One region of the Shinella sp. BE166 genome, then DNA from elsewhere that is predicted to be linked to it. Evidence: riboswitches for the same ligand, from Rfam matches in the RefSeq annotation. Region 1 holds a riboswitch; each other region holds the start of a gene.
The links. A riboswitch is a leader RNA that binds a small molecule or an ion and turns the genes downstream of it on or off. The one in region 1 is predicted to bind thiamine pyrophosphate.
Positions count from the first base shown of each region.

Region 2: linked by a shared signal. The riboswitch ahead of thiB (thiamine ABC transporter substrate binding subunit) and the one ahead of thiD (bifunctional hydroxymethylpyrimidine kinase/phosphomethylpyrimidine kinase) in region 1 are both predicted to bind thiamine pyrophosphate.
Region 3: linked by a shared signal. The riboswitch ahead of thiC (phosphomethylpyrimidine synthase ThiC) and the one ahead of thiD (bifunctional hydroxymethylpyrimidine kinase/phosphomethylpyrimidine kinase) in region 1 are both predicted to bind thiamine pyrophosphate.

Region 1 covers NZ_JBPEHL010000005.1:219,885-225,848, forward strand. The annotation lists gene coaBC (bifunctional phosphopantothenoylcysteine decarboxylase/phosphopantothenate--cysteine ligase CoaBC) at 1-727, shown strand, start outside; gene J2Y63_RS15080 (class II glutamine amidotransferase) at 720-1,541, opposite strand; gene J2Y63_RS15085 (GFA family protein) at 1,787-2,191, shown strand; gene J2Y63_RS15090 (AraC family transcriptional regulator) at 2,194-2,994, shown strand; gene J2Y63_RS15095 (LysE family translocator) at 3,116-3,730, shown strand; gene thiD (bifunctional hydroxymethylpyrimidine kinase/phosphomethylpyrimidine kinase) at 3,727-4,536, opposite strand; TPP riboswitch at 4,592-4,665, opposite strand; gene J2Y63_RS15105 (peptide chain release factor 3) at 4,730-5,964, opposite strand, start outside.
Region 2 covers NZ_JBPEHL010000012.1:131,694-137,657, reverse strand. The annotation lists gene J2Y63_RS25170 (ABC-F family ATP-binding cassette domain-containing protein) at 1-1,030, opposite strand, end outside; gene J2Y63_RS25165 (thiamine diphosphokinase) at 1,034-1,693, opposite strand; gene J2Y63_RS25160 (hypothetical protein) at 1,832-2,008, opposite strand; TPP riboswitch at 2,149-2,263, shown strand; gene thiB (thiamine ABC transporter substrate binding subunit) at 2,305-3,312, shown strand; gene thiP (thiamine/thiamine pyrophosphate ABC transporter permease) at 3,317-4,942, shown strand; gene thiQ (thiamine ABC transporter ATP-binding protein) at 4,935-5,654, shown strand; gene J2Y63_RS25140 (M48 family metalloprotease) at 5,895-5,964, shown strand, end outside.
Region 3 covers NZ_JBPEHL010000004.1:493,279-499,242, reverse strand. The annotation lists gene thiO (glycine oxidase ThiO) at 1-185, opposite strand, end outside; gene thiC (phosphomethylpyrimidine synthase ThiC) at 188-2,008, opposite strand; TPP riboswitch at 2,101-2,217, opposite strand; gene J2Y63_RS13100 (Bax inhibitor-1/YccA family protein) at 2,466-3,182, opposite strand; gene J2Y63_RS13095 (anti-sigma factor family protein) at 3,211-3,984, opposite strand; gene J2Y63_RS13090 (sigma-70 family RNA polymerase sigma factor) at 3,971-4,516, opposite strand; gene J2Y63_RS13085 (YqaA family protein) at 4,571-5,008, opposite strand; gene J2Y63_RS13080 (ABC transporter substrate-binding protein) at 5,090-5,964, opposite strand, start outside.

The DNA of each region.
Region 1 (5,964 bases):
CGAGGCCGGTTTCGGCCGCATGGCGGAGCCGCTGGAAATCGTTGCGGCGGTGGAAGCCCTGTTCGACGGCGGCAAGAAGCCGCTCGCCGGCCGCACCGCCATCGTCACCTCCGGCCCGACCCATGAGCCGATCGACCCGGTGCGCTACATCGCCAACCGCTCCTCCGGCCGGCAGGGTCATGCCATTGCCGCAGCGCTCGCCCGGCTGGGTGCAAAGGTGACGCTCGTCTCCGGCCCCGTCACGCTGCCCGATCCAACGGGCGTCACGGTCGTCAAGGTGGAGCGGGCGGACGACATGTTGCAGGCGGTGCTGACCGCACTGCCGGCGGATATCGCGGTGATGGTCGCGGCCGTTGCCGACTGGCGGGTGGCGACGCCGAATGCGGAAAAGATCAAGAAGCAGCCAGGCGAAGGCCCGCCGCCGCTGATGCTCACGGAAAACCCGGATATCCTGAAGACCGTCGGCCACCACGCGAAACGGCCGAAAGTCGTCGTCGGCTTTGCTGCGGAGACGCAGGACGTCGAGAACAATGGCCGGGTGAAACTTCAGAAGAAGGGCGCCGACCTCATCGTCGCCAATGACGTTTCGCCGGAAACCGGCATCATGGGCGGCACGCGCAACAGCGTGAAGCTGATCACCGCCGCCGGCATCGAGGAATGGCCGGAGCTTTCCAAGGAAGACGTCGCCGGCCGCCTGGCCGACTGGATTGCCGAAAAGCTTACCTGACGAGGGCGAGCTTGGTGTCCATGCCGCTTGCCGGACGACCGGCGGGCGAGAAGATGCGCACGTCGACGCCGTTTTCGCCCAGCACCACAGCGCTACCGTCCGGAATTTCCACCCAGGCTTCCGTGTCGTCGTTCAGCGGCTCGGAGACAAGGCAGTAGCCGCCGGTCGCGCCCATCGGGGCGGCGTAGAGCGTGGGGGCCGCGTAGTCCGTCGCGTAGCGCACGGCATAGAGCTGGTCGCCATCGGTGAAGGCGGCCGTGAAGCGCACGAGCACGCGGCGCTCCAGATGGGCGGCCAGCCGCTCGACGAAGGCGATCGTCTCGGCCATGGCGCCGAGCGGGTCGCGCGCCAAGCCGAATTGCAGGGCGAGCAGGAAGAGCAGCTCCGAATCCGTCGAGCCCGTGCGGGCATTGTAGAGATCGTTGTCGAGCATGGTTTCGAGCGGCCGGCGCAGGTGCTCGAAATCGGCGATCTGGCCATTGTGCATGAAGGACCAGATGCCGTTGACGAAGGGATGGCAATTGTCGCGCCGCGTGCCGCCGCCGGTGGCGGCGCGCACATGGGCGAGGAACAGCGGCGAGCGCACCTGGCGGGCGATGCTGCGCAGGTTGCAATCGGACCAGGCGGGCAGGATATCGCGGTAGCGGCCGGGCTCCGGGCGCTCGCCATACCAGGCGATGCCGAAACCGTCGCCATTGGTCGCCGTCTTGGCGCGGGTGGCGCAATGGGATTGTTCGATCAGCGAGTGGGCGGGCGAGGACACCAGTTCCTCGAGGTACAGCGGTTCTCCGCGATAGGCTGCCCAACGGCACATGAGGCTATTCTCGCTTTCGAAGACCGGCGACGAACCGGCGTTTGACCAGACGCATTAACCATGGCACTGCCCTGATTTTCAACGCAAATGGGTAAAAATGCGTTAACGAATGTAAACGGGCCGAAACCATGCGTGTCATTCTGATGACAGGGCGCGAGGTTGGCAGTTTCTTGCGGAACAGGATGCCCTTGCGGTTGACGCTGCGGCATCGCGGCCTATCCTTTCCGATGAGAGAAGGATGCAGCATGAAAATCGACGGGCAGTGCCATTGCGGCTTCGTGACCTATGAGGCCGAGATCGACCCGGACAAGGTGGCGATCTGTCATTGCACGGATTGCCAGAGGCTGACCGGCTCGCCCTATCGCGTCACCGCCAGCGTGCCGCGCGACGCCCTGCGCCTCACCGCAAACCCGCCGAAACTCTACACCAAGAGCGCCGAAAGCGGCCGCAAGCGCCTGCTCTATTTCTGCCCGGAATGCGGCACGCCGCTCTTTTCGACCGGAACGGGCGAAGCGGCCGAGACCTGGGGCATCCGCTGGGGCAGCATCAACCAGCGCGCCGGCCTGAAACCGGTGCGCCAGATCTGGTGCACCTCCGCCACCGACTGGTTCGGCGAGACGGCCGCCCTTCCCGGCGTGCTGCGGGATTGATCATGGCAGCCGAGCGCTTCCAGATCTTCAGGACGGGCATCGACGGCATCGAGGCCGTCATCGCCGACAGCCGCCTGAGTTTTGCGCGCCACACGCATGAGACCTACGGCATCGGCGTGGTCGAACGCGGCGCGCAGAAATCGGCAAGCGGGCGCGGCATGGTCGAGGCCGAAGCCGGCAACACCATCACCGTCAACCCCGGCGAGGTGCATGACGGCGCGCCGCTGGGCGATGCCCCGCGCGCCTGGCGCATGCTCTACATGCAGCCGGCGATCGTTGCAGCTGCGGCGGAGCATATTTTCGAGGGCCGGCCGCGCGAGGAATTTTACGCGCCGGTGCTGGAGGACGGCCGCATTGCCGGGCTCGTTTCGGCGCTGCTCGCCTCCCTGCTCGACAAGCGTGCCGCTGCCCTCGCCCGGGACGAACGCCTCCTCCTGTTGCTCGCCGCCGCCTTGCAGGAGCGGGTGCCGCAGCGGGAAACCATCGCCTCATCGGCCATTGCGCAAGCCCGCAGCCGGCTGGACGAAGACCCAGCCGCCGCCGTCACGCTGGACGATCTTGCGGCGGATTGCGGGCTCGGCCGCTTCCGGCTGGTGCGCGATTTCGCCCGCAGCACGGGCCTGACGCCGCATGCCTATCTGCTCCAGCGCAGGACCGAGCGCGCGCGGCGGCTGATCGCGACGGGCACCTCGCTCGCCGAGGCCGCCATCGACGCGGGTTTTGCCGACCAGAGCCACATGACGCGCAATTTCACGCGCCGCTACGGCTATACGCCGGGCGCCTATCTCGCTGCGCGCGGCTGACTGCAATTTCGTTCAAGACCACGGCCTGCCTTCCGGTGTTCCCTGCCGCCTCTGGCGCATTATCCGACGCCGAAGCGATGCCGCTTCGGCTGGAAATGCTCTAGCCGCATGGAAACCGGACATGACCACAGAATTCCTCATCACCTCGCTCGTCGTCATCCTCCTGCCGGGCACCGGCGTGATCTATACGCTGGCGCTCGGCATCAGCGGCGGCTTTCGCGCCGGCCTGCTTGCCGCCTTCGGCTGCACGCTCGGCATCATCCCGCACATCGTCGCCTCCGTCGTCGGCCTGGCCGCGGTGCTGCATGCGAGCGCGCTCGCCTTCGAGGTGCTGCGTTATGTCGGTGTCGCCTACCTGCTGTTCATCGCCTGGAGCATGCTGAAGGACAGCAACGCGCTGGATTTCGGGCCGGACCAGGCGCCCGCCGAAAAGGCGCTTCGCATCGTTCGCAAGGGCATCCTCACCAATATCTTCAACCCGAAACTCTCGCTGTTCTTCCTCGCCTTCCTGCCGCAATTCGTGCCGGCGGAGGCGCCCGACGCCACGGCGCAGATGCTCTATCTCGGCGGCGTCTTCATGCTGCTGACCTTCCTCGTCTTCGCCCTCTATGGCGCGCTTGCCGCAGGGCTGCGCCAGCAGGTGCTGAGCCGGCCAAGGATCATGGTCTGGACGCAGCGCAGCTTCGCCGCCGCCCTCGGCCTGATGGGCTTGCGGCTGGCGCTGGCGGATCGCTAGTTCCAGAGCGCGTGGAAATGGTGCAGTGGTCCGTGGCCGGAGCCGACGGAGAGCGCATCGGACGTGCGCACCGCGCCGGCGATGAAACTCTTCGCCACCGCCGCGGCATCGGCAAGCGTGCGCCCCTTGCCGAGCTCCGCGGCAATCGCGCTCGACAGCGAGCAGCCGGTGCCGTGGGTGTTGCGCGTGAGCACGCGCACGCCCTCGAACCAGTGCAGCCGGTCTGGCGTTGCCAGCACATCCGGGCTTTCGGTTCCCGGCAGGTGCCCGCCCTTGAGCAGCACTGCCTTTGGCCCGAGCGCGAGGAGCCGCTTCGCTTGGTCCTCCATGCCCGCCCGGTCGGTCGCCTCGGCTTCGCCCAAGAGGGCGGCGGCTTCCGGCAGGTTGGGGGTCAGCACGGTGGCGCGCGGCAGCAGCCGGCGCGTGAGCGCTTCCACCGCCTCCCGTGCCAGCAGCGACGCACCGCCCTTGGCGACCATCACCGGATCGAGCACGACCGGCAGGCCGCGGCGCGACGACAGGCTGTTGGCAACAGCTTCCGCGATCTCCGCCGAGGCGATCATGCCGATCTTCACGGCATCGACGCGCACATCGCTGAACACATCCGCGACCTGCGCCGCGACGAAGGCCGGCGGCACGAGATGCACGCCGGAGACCCCTTGCGTGTTCTGCGCCGTCAGCGCGGTCAGAACAGCCATGCCATAGGTGCCGCGGGCCGCAAAGGTCTTGAGGTCGGCCTGGATGCCGGCGCCGCCCGAAGGGTCGGACCCTGCGATCGAGAGAATGTTTGCAATCGTGTCGGCCATCTCGCCTCCCTGCGACGGAGGCGGCCAACGGGCGGCAGCAAGCCGGCACCCGTTCGACTCCCTCCGCCGGCATGATCCGGTTCAGGTTCAAAGGGTGCTTCTCAGCCCGCTTGCGCGGACGCCCCCGTCTCGGGGCGGTTTTCGCAAATGATGTGGCACCTGTCACGCCGAAAGTGACAGGTGCGCGATCCGATCACGCCTTGGTGACGTGATACTCCTTGATGGCGACCATCTTGATGGCCGGATAGCGCTCCGACTCGTAGCGCAGCGAGAAGGAATCCTGCGCCAGGAACACCGGGTCGCCATCGAGGTCGCGGGCGATATCGCCCCGGCGCTGGGTGACGAACTTCTCGAGTTCGGCCGCGCTATCCGACGAAATCCAGCGGCAGACGGAGAAGCGCGACATTTCGAAGGAGACCGGCAGGCCGTATTCCCCCTGGAGCCGCTCCTTCAAGACGTCGAGCTGCAGCGCGCCGACGACGCCGACGATGGCGGGCGAACCATCTTCCGGCGAGAAGAGCTGCACGACGCCCTCTTCCGCCATCTGCTGGAGCGCTTCCTTCAGCTTCTTCGCCTTCATCGCGTCTTCCAGCCGCACGCGGCGCAGAATTTCCGGCGCGAAGTTCGGCACGCCTTCAAAGACCAGCGCCTCGCCTTCCGTCAACGTGTCGCCGATGCGGAGCGTGCCGTGGTTCGGGATGCCCACCACGTCGCCGGCATAGGCCGTATCGGCGAGCTGGCGCTGCGAGGCGAAGAAGAACTGCGGCGCGGACAGGCCGATCTGCTTGCCGGTGCGGGCGAGGCGCACCTTCATGCCGCGCTCCAGCATGCCGGAGCAGACACGGGCAAAGGCGATGCGGTCGCGGTGGTTCGGGTCCATGTTCGCCTGGATCTTGAAGACGAAGGCCGTCATCTTGTCCTCGGACGCATGGACCTTGCGCACATCCGCCACCTGGTCGCGCGGCGGCGGTGCGACGGCGCCGAGCGCGTTGATCAGATCGCGAACGCCGAAATTACGCAGCGCCGAGCCGAAGAAGACCGGCGTCAGGTGACCTTCGAGGAAAGCCTCGCGGTCGAACGGCCGGCAGGCCTCGCGGGCCAGCTCCAGCTCCTCGATGAATGCGGTGCGTTCGTTTTCCGGCAGGTTTTTCGCCACCACCGTCGCATCGTCGATCTTCGTCGGCTGCACCTGCGTATCCGAGCCACGGAAGGTGCGGTCGGCGAGATGATAGGAGCCGCAGAACGACTTCGACCGGCCGACGGGCCAGGTGATCGGCGCGGTATCGAGCGCCAGCTTCTCTTCCACCTCGTCCAAAATCTCGAACGGGTCGCGGCTCTCGCGGTCCATCTTGTTGACGAAGGTGATGATCGGGATGTCGCGCAGGCGGCAGACCTCGAACAGTTTCAACGTCCGCGGCTCGATACCCT
Region 2 (5,964 bases), on a different contig from region 1:
TCGTGCCGAGTTTGACGGTGCCGCTGTCGGGCGCGAGCTGGCCGGTCAGCATCTTGAGCAGCGTCGTCTTGCCAGCGCCGTTCGGGCCGACGAGGCCGATGCAATCGCCGCGATGCACGCGGATCGAGAAGGGCGCGACGATGGTGCGCTCGCCGTAATTCTTGGTGATCTTGTCCGCCTCGATCACCAGCTTGCCGGATTCCTGGGCGTCGGAGGCACTCGCCTGCACGCTGCCCTGCGGACCCTTGTGGCCGCGATAGCGCGAGCGCAGATCGTGCAGCGCGCCGAGGCGGCGCATATTGCGCTTGCGGCGCGCCGTGACGCCGTAGCGCAGCCAGTGCTCCTCGCGTTCGATCGCCTTGCCGAGCTTGTGCTGTTCCAGTTCCTCGGCTTCCAGCACCTCGTCGCGCCAGGCTTCGAAATGGCCGAAACCGCGGTTCAGCCGCCGCGACTGGCCGCGATCGAGCCAGACGGTGGCGTTGGAGACCTTTTCGAGGAAACGACGGTCGTGCGAGATGACGACGAGGGCCGAGCGGGTCGATTGAAGCTCGCCTTCCAGCCATTCGATGGTCGGCAAATCCAGATGGTTGGTCGGCTCGTCGAGCAGCAGGATGTCCGGCTCCGGCGCCATGACGCGGGCGAGCGCCGCGCGCCGCGCCTCGCCGCCCGAAAGCGACGCCGGGTGCTCGGCGCCGGTCAGCCCCAGATGTTCGAGCAGGTAGGTGACGCGGTAGGGATCGTCGCTCGGGCCGAGGCCCGCTTCGGCATAGGCGGCGACCGTCTCGTAGCCGTCGAAATCCGGCGCCTGGTGCAGGTAGCGGATGGTGGCGGACGGGTGGCGGAACACCTCGCCGGACTGCGCTTCCGCCAGGCCGGCGGCGATCTTCATCAGCGTCGACTTGCCCGAGCCGTTGCGGCCGACAAGGGAGATGCGGTCGCCGGGCTCCACTTGCAGGCTGGCGCCGGCAAGCAGCGGCGTGCCGCCGAAGCTCAGGAAGATATCGTCGAGTTTGAGGATGGGCGGTGCCAAGGGTCAGGCTCCTGAAAGGTCATAGGGCCGGGCGATGACGATCGCGCGGCCAGAGGCGAGCGAAAGGCGAACCGGGCCTTCCGCGACGTTGGAAATGGTGCGCGACGAGCCGAAGGGCAAGGAAAAGTCCTTCAGCGGATAGCGCACGTTGCCGATGTCGAGGCCGGCAAGCGGGGAGAGGCCGAGCACGGAAAACAGGCTGCCCTTCGGCAGGTCGATCTCGCGCGTGCCGGGCAGGAGCGGCCAGGCCTCCTCCGTGCCGGAGGTGAGCTTGATGGCAAACCCCTGCTCTTCGAGCGAGACGGCATGGATGAGGTGCATCAGCGCATGGTCGGAGCGTTCGCCGCCGAGCGCGCCGGCCAGCACGATCTTCCTGGCGCCGCGCTCGATGGCGACGGAGACGGCGATGGCGCCGTCGGTCTCGTTCTTGGCGACGGGATAGGGCTGGCGCTCGATATCCGGCCAGGCGTCGAGCAGTTCCGGCGGGGTGGAATCGAAATCGCCGACCCAGATTTCCGGTCTCACGCCGAGCGCCGCCGCATGGCGCATGCCGCCATCGGCGGCCACGAAACGCGCGCCCGCAACATCCGCGGCAAGGCGCGGCGTCGCCTGGAGCGCGCCTCCCAGGAGGACGACGAAGAACGGGTCTGTCGGTGCGGGCATGGTCATGGCTGATGCCCTTAGCGCATGTTCTCCAGAAAGGGAAAGATTTTGGCGGAACGCCTGTCGTAACCGCAAACGGCAAAGGACCCGGATGCAGGGGACATCCGGGCCTTGGGGAGGTCAGCGACGTAAGAAGGCTTACTTGCAGACCTTGATCTTCTTGATGATGACGTTGCCGTAGTAGTCGTAGGACTTCACCTTCTTGATGAAGCAGTGCGGCTTGTAGCCGTAGCTGTAATAGCCGGCCTGGGACGGGGCGGCGAAGGAGATGGCGGCGACGGCTGCGATGGCGGCGGAAATGATGAACTTGCGCATGAAAGTTTCTCCTGATCTCTCTAGGGATGAGCCTCTCTCATCCAGTGATCAGACTTTCCCACATCGCCCCGCCGCCCGCTGTTCCGCATGGAACAGGGCCTTGCCTCTTGCGCCGCGCTGAAAGCGGGATTATGCCTTGCCTTGCTCTAACGGGGTGCCACGCGGGTTTTCGACCCACTGGCTGAGAGGCGGTTTCGCCAACCCGAAGAACCTGATCCGGCTCGTACCGGCGGAGGGATTAGACGGCACATTCCAGCGCCCTATTCCCGTTTTGTGAACAGACCAGGGAGGCGCCGATGCGCAAGACATTCCTCACCTCGATCGCGGCCCTTGCCGTTTCCTTCGCCTTGCCTGCGCTGGCGCAGGAAAAGACGCTGACCGTCTATACCTATGAGAGCTTCGTTTCCGAATGGGGCCCGGGGCCGAAGGTCGCCGAAGCCTTCGCCAAGACCTGCGGCTGCAAGGTCGAATGGGTCGGCGTCGCCGATGGCGTCGAGCTTTTGACGCGCCTCAAGCTCGAAGGCGAGGGCACCAAGGCCGACGTGGTGCTCGGTCTCGACACCAACCTCATCACCGAGGCGAAGGCGACCGGGCTCTTCGAAGCGCATGGTCTTTCGCCCGAGGGTCTGACGGTGCCGGGCGGCTTTTCCGACGACACGTTCCTGCCCTATGACTACGGCCATTTCGCTGTCATCTACGACACCGAGACGGTGAAGACGCCGCCGACGAGCCTGAAAGAACTGGTTGAGGGCGACCCGGCGCAGAAAATCGTCATCGAGGATCCGCGCACCTCGACGCCGGGGCTCGGCCTGCTGCTCTGGGTGAAGTCGGTCTATGGCGACAAGTCCGGTGAGGCCTGGGGCAAGCTCAAGGACCGCGTGCTGACCGTCACGCCCGGCTGGTCGGAGGCCTATGGCCTCTTCACCAAGGGCGAGGCGCCGATGGTGCTGTCCTACACGACGTCGCCCGCCTATCACGTGATCGCCGAAAACACCGAGCGCTACAAGGCGGCCGCCTTCTCCGAGGGCCACTATGTGCAGATCGAGGTGGCAGGCCTGACGCGCACCTCCGACGACAAGGAACTTGCGCGTCAGTTCCTGACCTTCATGACCGGGCCGGATTTCCAGTCGATCATTCCGGAGACCAACTGGATGATGCCGGCCGGCAAGACCAAGGACCCGCTGCCGGCCGCCTTCGACGCGCTGGTGAAGCCGGAAAAGACCTTCCTGATGTCGTCGGACGAGGTGGCGGCCAACCGCAAGGCCTGGATCGACGAATGGCTCGCCGCCATGAGCGCCAAATAAGGTGATGTTCTTCGCCCGCGCCGAACGCCGGACCTTGCGCGTCGCCGGGGGGCTTGCCCTCGGCGTCGTGCTCGTCTTCGTCGGCGCGGCGACGGCCGTGCTTCTGGCGCATGCGGGCGGCGGGGGCGGTGCGCCGCTCTTCGACGCCTATATCTGGCGGGTCGCGCAGTTCACGCTGCTACAGGCGACGCTGTCGACCCTGCTCTCCATTGTGCTCGCCATTCCCGTCGCCCGGGCGCTCGCCCGGCAGCGGGATTTTTGGGGACGGGTCTGGATCATCCGGCTCTCCGTCGTGCCGCTCGGCCTGCCGGCGCTGGTGGCCGCACTTGGGGTCATCGAGATCTGGGGGCGGCAGGGCGTCGTCAATGATCTTTTGCGGCTCGCCGGGCTGCAAAATCCGGTCAGCGTCTATGGCCTCACCGGCATCCTGATCGCCCATGTCTTCTTCAACCTGCCGCTCGCCGCTCGCTTCCTGCTCGCCGCCCTCGATCGTATTCCGCCGGAATATTGGCTGAGCTCGGCCAATCTCGGCATGGGCAACGGTGCGGTCTTCCGGCTGATCGAATGGCCGGTCATCCGCCGCGTGCTGCCGGGCATTGGGGGCCTCGTCTTCATGCTCTGCGCGACGAGTTTCACCATCGTGCTGACGCTCGGCGGCGGGCCTGCGGCCACCACCATCGAGGTGGCGATCTACCAGGCGCTGCGCTTCGATTTCGATCCCCAGCGCGCCGTGCTGCTCGCCTTCCTGCAAATCTTGGTCACCGCCGCGCTGCTCTGGCTGATTTCGCTGTTCGGCCGGCCGCCGGACGAGGGGGTGACGGCGGGCCGCGCGATCCGCCGTTTCGATGGCCGCCGCCGGCGCGTAACCGACGGTTTCGTCATCCTCGCCTTCACGCTGTTCACCGCGGCCCCGCTCGCGGCCACCCTCGCCTCCGGCCTTGCCGCGGATTTCGGCCGGCTGGCGGTCGATCCACTGCTGCACAGGGCGCTGTTCACCAGCCTCGCCATTTCCTTCGCCTCGGCCAGCCTCAGCCTTGCGATTGCGCTGCCCATTGTGCTCGTGCCGCGCCTTGCCGAGACCGGCGATGCCGGGCTTGCGACGCGGCTGATCGGCCGGGCGCTGCCGGCCACGGGCTCGCTGATCCTGCTCGTGCCGCCGGTCGTCGTCGCGACGGGGTGGTTCCTGGTGCTGCGGCTGTTTGGCGAGACCGGGCGTTTCGCGCCGGCCGTCATCACCGTTATCAACGCGCTGATGGCGCTGCCCTTCGTCGTGCGCGTGCTGGAGCCCGCCTATCGCACCCATCTGTCGCGCACCGCGCGGCTGGCGCTGAGCCTCGGCGTCACCGGCATGCATCGCTTGCGATGGATCGATTGGCCGGCGCTGAAGAAACCCTTCCTCACCGCCTTCGCCTTCGCCATGGCGCTGTCGCTCGGCGATCTCGGCGCCGTCGCCATTTTCGGTGCGGATGGTTTCGTGACGCTGCCGTGGCTGCTCTTCTCCCGGATGGCAAGCTATCGCACGGCGGATGCAGCGGGCATCGCGTTGATCCTCGGCGTGATATGCCTTCTGCTGACGCTGCCTTCGACCGCAGCCGATCGAACGACCGAAAGACCTGCCATCGATGCCTGATACCGCAATCCGCCTTTCCGACGTCACCGTGCGTTTCGACGAGAAGCGGCTCGCCTTCGATTGCGCCATCCCTTCCGGCGCCGCCGTCGCCGTCGCCGGCCCCTCGGGGGCGGGAAAGTCCACCCTGTTCAACGTGATCGCCGGCTTCCAGAAACCGGCGACGGGCACGGTCGCGCTGCTTGGGCAGGACATGGCGGCGCGTGATCCCGCGGAGCGGCCGGTCTCGATCATTTTCCAGGACAACAATCTCTTCGCGCATCTGAGCGTCGCCGAAAATGTCGGGCTCGGCATCGATCCGGGGCTGAAGCTCGATACGGCGGCTCGTCAGCGCGTGTTTTCGGCGCTGTCGCGCGTCGGGCTTGGCGGTTACGAGCGGCGCATGCCGGGCTCGCTTTCCGGCGGCGAGCGGCAGCGGGTGGCGCTTGCCCGCGCGCTGGTGCGACGCCGGCCGATCCTGCTGCTCGACGAGCCTTTCGCGGCCCTCGACCCGGCCATGCGGGCGGACATGGCAAAACTCCTCTCGGAGCTTCGCGCCGAGACGAAGAGCACCCTGCTCTTCATTACCCACCAGCCGGAGGATATCCGCCGGCTTGCCGACCGGGTGATGTTCCTGGAGGCCGGCGCGATCCTGCTCGATGCGCCGGTGGATGAATTCCTCGTGAGCCGGCATCCACCAGCCGTTGCAAAATTCCTCGGTCATTCCGCGATTTAGCGGGCTGGGGCTGTTTTTGCCCCGCCACCCCGCCACAATTTGGACGCCCCCCTGTGTCACCGGAGCCACAAGGGAACCGTTTGTCGAATCGGGAGTTGCCGGCCGGGTATGGTGCGTCTATCTCATCCATTCGAAGGCGCGAACATGGGTGTTTCGACTGCACCTAAAGGTTGCGGTTCGGACGTGGACCCTTTAGGGCTGTGGGCAGAAGAGATGGCGAAAGCAACGCAGGAAGCTGCAATGGTATCCGGGCGCGGGGTTTTGAGACCTGTCGCGGCGCTGGTGCTTGCCGGCATGCTGCTGTCCGGCT
Region 3 (5,964 bases), on a different contig from region 1:
GTGAGCACCGGCTCTTCCGCACTTTCCCGCTCGCACCAGGGCGCCAGCATGCCGCCGGCAAAACCGGAGGCACCGGCGCCGGCCTTGTCGGCGCGCTCCCTGATGGTGACGTCGAAACCGTGGCGATAGAGTTGCCAGGCGACCGTGAGGCCGGCAACGCCGGCCCCCTTGACGAGGATGCGCATGGTCATTCTCCGGCTGTTGTTTCGAGCGGCATGTAGAGATCGCCGCCCTCGCGGAATTTTGCCGCCATCGCCTCCAGCCCCTCCTTCTGCGCCTCGGCGCGGATATCGTGCGAGATGCGCATGGAGCAAAATTTCGGGCCGCACATGGAGCAGAAATGCGCCACCTTGTGCGCCTCCTTGGGCAGCGTCTCGTCGTGGAAGGAGCGAGCGGTTTCCGGGTCAAGCGACAGATTGAACTGGTCCTCCCAGCGGAACTCGAAGCGGGCACGCGACAGGGCGTCGTCGCGCAGCTTCGCGGCCGGGTGGCCCTTGGCGAGGTCGGCGGCATGCGCAGCGATCTTGTAGGTAATCACGCCGACCTTTACGTCGTCGCGGTCGGGCAGGCCGAGATGCTCCTTCGGCGTGACGTAGCAGAGCATGGCGGTGCCGAACCAGCCGATCATCGCGGCGCCGATGCCCGACGTGATGTGGTCGTAGCCGGGGGCGATGTCGGTCGTCAGTGGGCCGAGCGTGTAGAACGGCGCCTCGCCACAGACCTTCAGCTGCTTGTCCATGTTCTCCTTGATCTTGTGCATCGGCACATGGCCGGGGCCTTCGATCATGACCTGGCAGTCTTTTGCCCAGGCGATCTTGGTCAGCTCGCCGAGCGTCTCCAGTTCGGCGAACTGCGCGGCGTCGTTGGCGTCGGCAATCGAGCCGGGCCGCAGGCCGTCGCCGAGCGAGAAGGTGACGTCATAGGCCCGCGCGATGTCGCAGATTTCGTCGAAATGCTCATAGAGGAAGCTTTCGCGGTGGTGATGAAGACACCACTTCGCCATGATCGAGCCGCCGCGCGAAACGATGCCCGTGACGCGGTTGACGGTGAGCGGGATATAGGCGAGCCGCACGCCGGCATGGATGGTGAAATAGTCGACGCCCTGTTCGGCCTGCTCGATCAGCGTGTCGCGATAGACCTCCCAGGTGAGGTCCTCGGCAATGCCGTTCACTTTCTCCAGAGCCTGGTAGAGCGGCACGGTGCCGATCGGGACCGGCGCATTGCGGATGATCCATTCGCGGATATTGTGAATGTTGCGGCCGGTCGACAGGTCCATGACCGTATCCGCACCCCAGCGGATCGCCCAGACCATCTTCTCCACTTCCTCGGCCATCGAGGAGGTGACGGCGGAATTGCCGATATTGGCGTTGATCTTAACCAGGAAGTTCCGGCCGATGATCATCGGCTCGGCTTCCGGATGGTTGATGTTGGCGGGGATGACCGCGCGGCCGCTCGCGACCTCCTGGCGGACGAAGTCCGGCGTGACGAAATCCGGAATATGCGCGCCAAAGCTCTCGCCGTCGCGGACAAGCGCTTTCTTCACGGCTTTGCGGCCGAGGTTTTCGCGGATGGCGATGAATTCCATTTCTGGGGTGACGATGCCGGCCCGCGCATAGGCGAGCTGCGTCACCGCCTTGCTGTCCTTCGCCCGGCGTGGGTGGTTGCGGATGGGGAATTCCGGCGTCAGCCGCTCGCCGGTGGCAAAACCGTTGTCCTCCGGGCGGATATGGCGGCCCTCGTAATCCTGCACGTCGCCGCGGGCGGCGACCCAGCTTTCGCGCAGCCGCGGCAGGCCGCTTTCGATGGAAACGACATGGGTGGGATCGGTGTAGGGGCCGGAGGCATCGTAGACCACGACCGGCGGTTCGCCGGCGGTCGGGTGCAGGGCGATTTCGCGCAGCGGCACGCGGATATCCGGGTGCTGCTCGCCGGGGATGTGGATTTTCCGCGAGGCGGGCAAGGCGCCGGTGGTGACGGTGGGGGTGAGCTTTTGGGCGGCAATATTCATCGTGAGGCTCCAAGGTTCAAAGTTGGAGACCCAGTCCTAGAGCCGGAATGATGGAAAGACGCCGACACGGAATCCGGGAAGCGGAATACGAGTCTACAGCGCTTGCACCGTCCCTACGCCAGTATGAACTGGATCAGGTTCAACGGGTCACTGCGCTGCGAAAGCCAGCAGTATCTCAGCCCCTTGTCGGGACCCCCCTGGTGAATGCTTTAAGCAAAGACGCTCGGGGATGATTTGTCAACATGGTAAAATATGTAAGTGTATTCTTACATTATATTGTGCGAAAAACCTCTCCTCCGTCGTCCTCGGGCTTGACCCGAGGATCCACACGGCACCCGCGGCATGGATCCTCGGGTCAAGCCCGAGGATGACGCCGGGGGGAGGGGAGCACAGGCTTCCGACAAAAGAAAACGGCGGGGTTTTGCCCCGCCGTTCCCTTTGAAATCATTCGCGAAAACTATTCGCGTTCGCCGGTGAAATTCAGCAACAGCTGGAAGATGTTGACGAAGTTCAGGTAGAGCGAGAGCGCGCCGAACACGGCCATCTTCTGCTGCGATTCCTGGTCAATGTTTTCGGCATACTGCTCCTTGATGTTCTGCGTGTCCCAGGCCGTGAGGCCGACGAACACGACGATGCCGATTACGGAGATCGCGAACTGCAGCGCGGTGGAGCCGAGGAAGATGTTGACGATCGAGGCGATGACCACGCCGATCAGGCCCATGATCAGGAACGAGCCGAACTTCGACAGGTCACGCTTCGTGACGTAACCGTAGAGGCTCGTCGTGCCGAACATAGTGGCGGCGATGAAGAAGGTGCGGGCGATGCTCATGCCGGTGAAGACGAGGAACACCGAGGCGAGCGACAGGCCCATGACGGCGCAGAAGGCCCAGAAGGTCGCTTGCGCGGTGCTGGCCGACATCGTCTGGATCTTGAACGAAAAGAAGAAGACGAAGGCGAGCGGCGCCAGCATCACCACCCACTTGAGCGGCGAGGAGAAGATCGGCACGTAGAGCGCCGGCGTCGAGCCGACGAAGAAGGCGATAAGGCCGGTGATGACCAGGCCTGCGCCCATGTAGTTGTAGACGCGCAGCATGTGCTTGCGCAGGCCCTCGTCGAAGAGGGCGGCCGACTGCGCCTGCGCGCCATAGCCAAATCGCTGTTGTACGGGTTCCATCATGGGTCTCCTTCGGTGGAACGATTGATCAGTAAAGCGTGCGCGAGAGATCCCGCGCGGTTTCAGCCAGGTCGTCGGCCTTGCGGCTTTCCGACACCAGCGCATAGGCGACGTCGCCGATCTGCCAGTAGGCGGCACGGGCATTGTCGGCGTGGAAGAGCAGGACGTGCTGCACGCCGAACGAGCCCGGCCGCACGGCGAAGAGCGACAGGCGTTCGTCCTTCTTCGGCTCCAGCACCAGCTCGACGCTCGGGCCATAGGCCGAGGGGAAAACCTGCGTGTCGACCACGGCCCAGCCTTTCGGCAGGTCCGGCAGGACGATCGCCGTCGCGGAGCGGATTTCGGCCGGATCGAAGACGGCGGCTTCGGGCTGCGAGCTCATCGCATCGCGGATGAGCGTGGTCTTGTGCGCCCGCACGGCCTCTTCCACGAAGGCGGGCGGCGGGGTGGAAGCGATGACCTCGGTCGCGCCGAAGGGGCCGAGCACGGCATGCGCGGTCCAGCCGGCGGCAACAAAGAGGGCGATTGCCGCGGCACGGCGGAAGACGGAGAAGACGCGGCGTCGGGCGAGCGAGCGTTCGAGAAGGCGCGCAGCCTCGCGTGTCGCCTGCCGGGTCACCGCACGATGATCGGCCAGCGCCAGGCGCAGTTCGTCGCGCACGCGCAGGTCCTTCATGATCTGGGCGGCGATCTCCGGCCGTTCCGACAGGTAAGCCTCGACCTCGATGCGCCGGCCGACGGCGAGCTGGTCGTCGACATAGGCATTGAGATCGGATTCGAGGATCGGGTCATTGCTGGTCATCGCCAGTGCCTCCGACGATTCTGAGATGGGGGACGGTCGCGGTAGCACCGTTCTGTTCAAAGGCGCGCAGGCGTTCCCGGGCGCGGGCGACGCGCGACATCAGCGTGCCGACCGGAATGCCGAGCGTATCGGCCGCCTCCTGGTAGGAAAGTTCCTCGATCGCGACGAGATGCAACGCGGCGCGCTGCTCTTCCGACAGCGCGAAGAAGGCGTTGCGCAACTGCGTGAGGCGCACCGAATGGTCCTGGTTCGCCGGCACGGAGGTCTCGCCCAGTTCCGCCGCCGCGTCGTGACGGCGCTGTTGCGAGCGGCGCTGGCGCAGGCGGTCGACATGGGCATTGTGCAGGATGGACATCAGCCAGTTGCGCACATTGGCGCCGGTGCGGAAGGTCGACTGGCGCTCGTAGGCTTTCACCAGCGCGTCATGCACGAGGTCTTCGGCATCGTCCGGATTGCGGACGAGCGACAGCGCATAGCGCCTGAGCGCTGCAAGCTGTCCGATCACATTGAAGCCGGGTGTCTTTCCGTTCATGACCCAGTATACGAGAGCCGAACGATCCTCATTCCATCGCCGGCATAAAAAAGTTCACAGCCAGTGCAGCACGAGGGCGGCCAGCACGATATAGCGGCCGAACTTCGCGATTGTGACCACGAGCAGGAACCGTGGGAACGGTTCGCGCATGATGCCGGCAGCGACCGTCAGCGGATCACCGATGATCGGCATCCAGCTCAAAAGCAGGCTCCACCAGCCATATTTGCGATACCAGCGCCCGGCGCGATCGAGGTTCTTGGCGTTGACGGGGAACCAGCGAGCCTCGCGGAAACGTTCCACGCCGCGGCCGAGCAGCCAGTTTATGACGGAGCCGAGCACATTGCCGATGCCGGCGACGAGGATGAGCAATGCCGGCGAATAGGTTTCGGTCGCCAGCAGGCCAGCCAGCACGGCTTCCGACTGGGCGGGAAGGATGGTCGCGGCGATGAGCGCGGCCAGGAAAAGGCCGCCATAGGCTGCGAGCGTGCTCATTGGATATGGGCTAGGGGCAAGGCAACCGGTCCGGAAGGTCAGGGATGGCACCCGCCTTAGGGGCGGGTGTTTGCGCGCGGATTACATCGCGCACTTGTCGGCGTAGGCGTCGCCGTGATCGGTGAAGGCGGTGGCGATGATCTTGTTGGTCAAGACGTCGCCTTCCTTCACCACCTCGGTCACGTAGATGTCCTGGATCGGGTGGTTGTTCTTGTTGAACTTGAATTTTCCGCGCACCGAGGCGAAATCTGCCTCCTTCAGCGCCGCGCGGAAGGCCGCCTTGTCCTTGACGCTCGCCTTGCCGAGTGCCGAGAGGATGAGGTTTGCGGTATCCCAGCTCTGTGCCGCATAGATCGAGGGCAGGCGGTTATATTCCTTCTGGAACGCTTCGACGAAGGCCTTGTTGGCCGGGTTGTCGAGGTCCTTCGCCCAGGTGCCGGAATTCTTGACGCCCAATGCGGCATCGCCGATCGCCGGCAGCACGTCCTGGCTGAAGGAGAAACCGGGGCCGGTGACGGGGATGTTCACGCCCGACTGGGCATATTGTTTCATGAAGGCGATGCCCATGCCGCCAGGCAGGAAGAAGTAGACGGAATCGGCGCCGGATGCGCGGATTTCCGCGATCTCGGCGGCATAGTCCGTCTGGCCGACCTGCGTGTAGACCTCACCGGCGAGCGCCCCCTTATAGTAACGCTTGAAGCCGGTCAGCGCGTCCTTGCCGGCGGGGTAGTTCGGCGCGAGGATGAAGGTGTTCTTGTAGTCCTTATTGTCATATTCGCCCATCGCCTCGTGGAAATTGTCGTTCTGGTAGGCGACGTTGAAATAGTTCGGGTTGCAGTTTGCGCCGGCAAGCGCCGACGGGCCGGCATTCGGCGACAGGTAGATGATATCCTGCGCCACCGTGTTCGGAATGACTGCCATGGCGAGGTTCGACCAGATGATCCCCGTCATGAGAT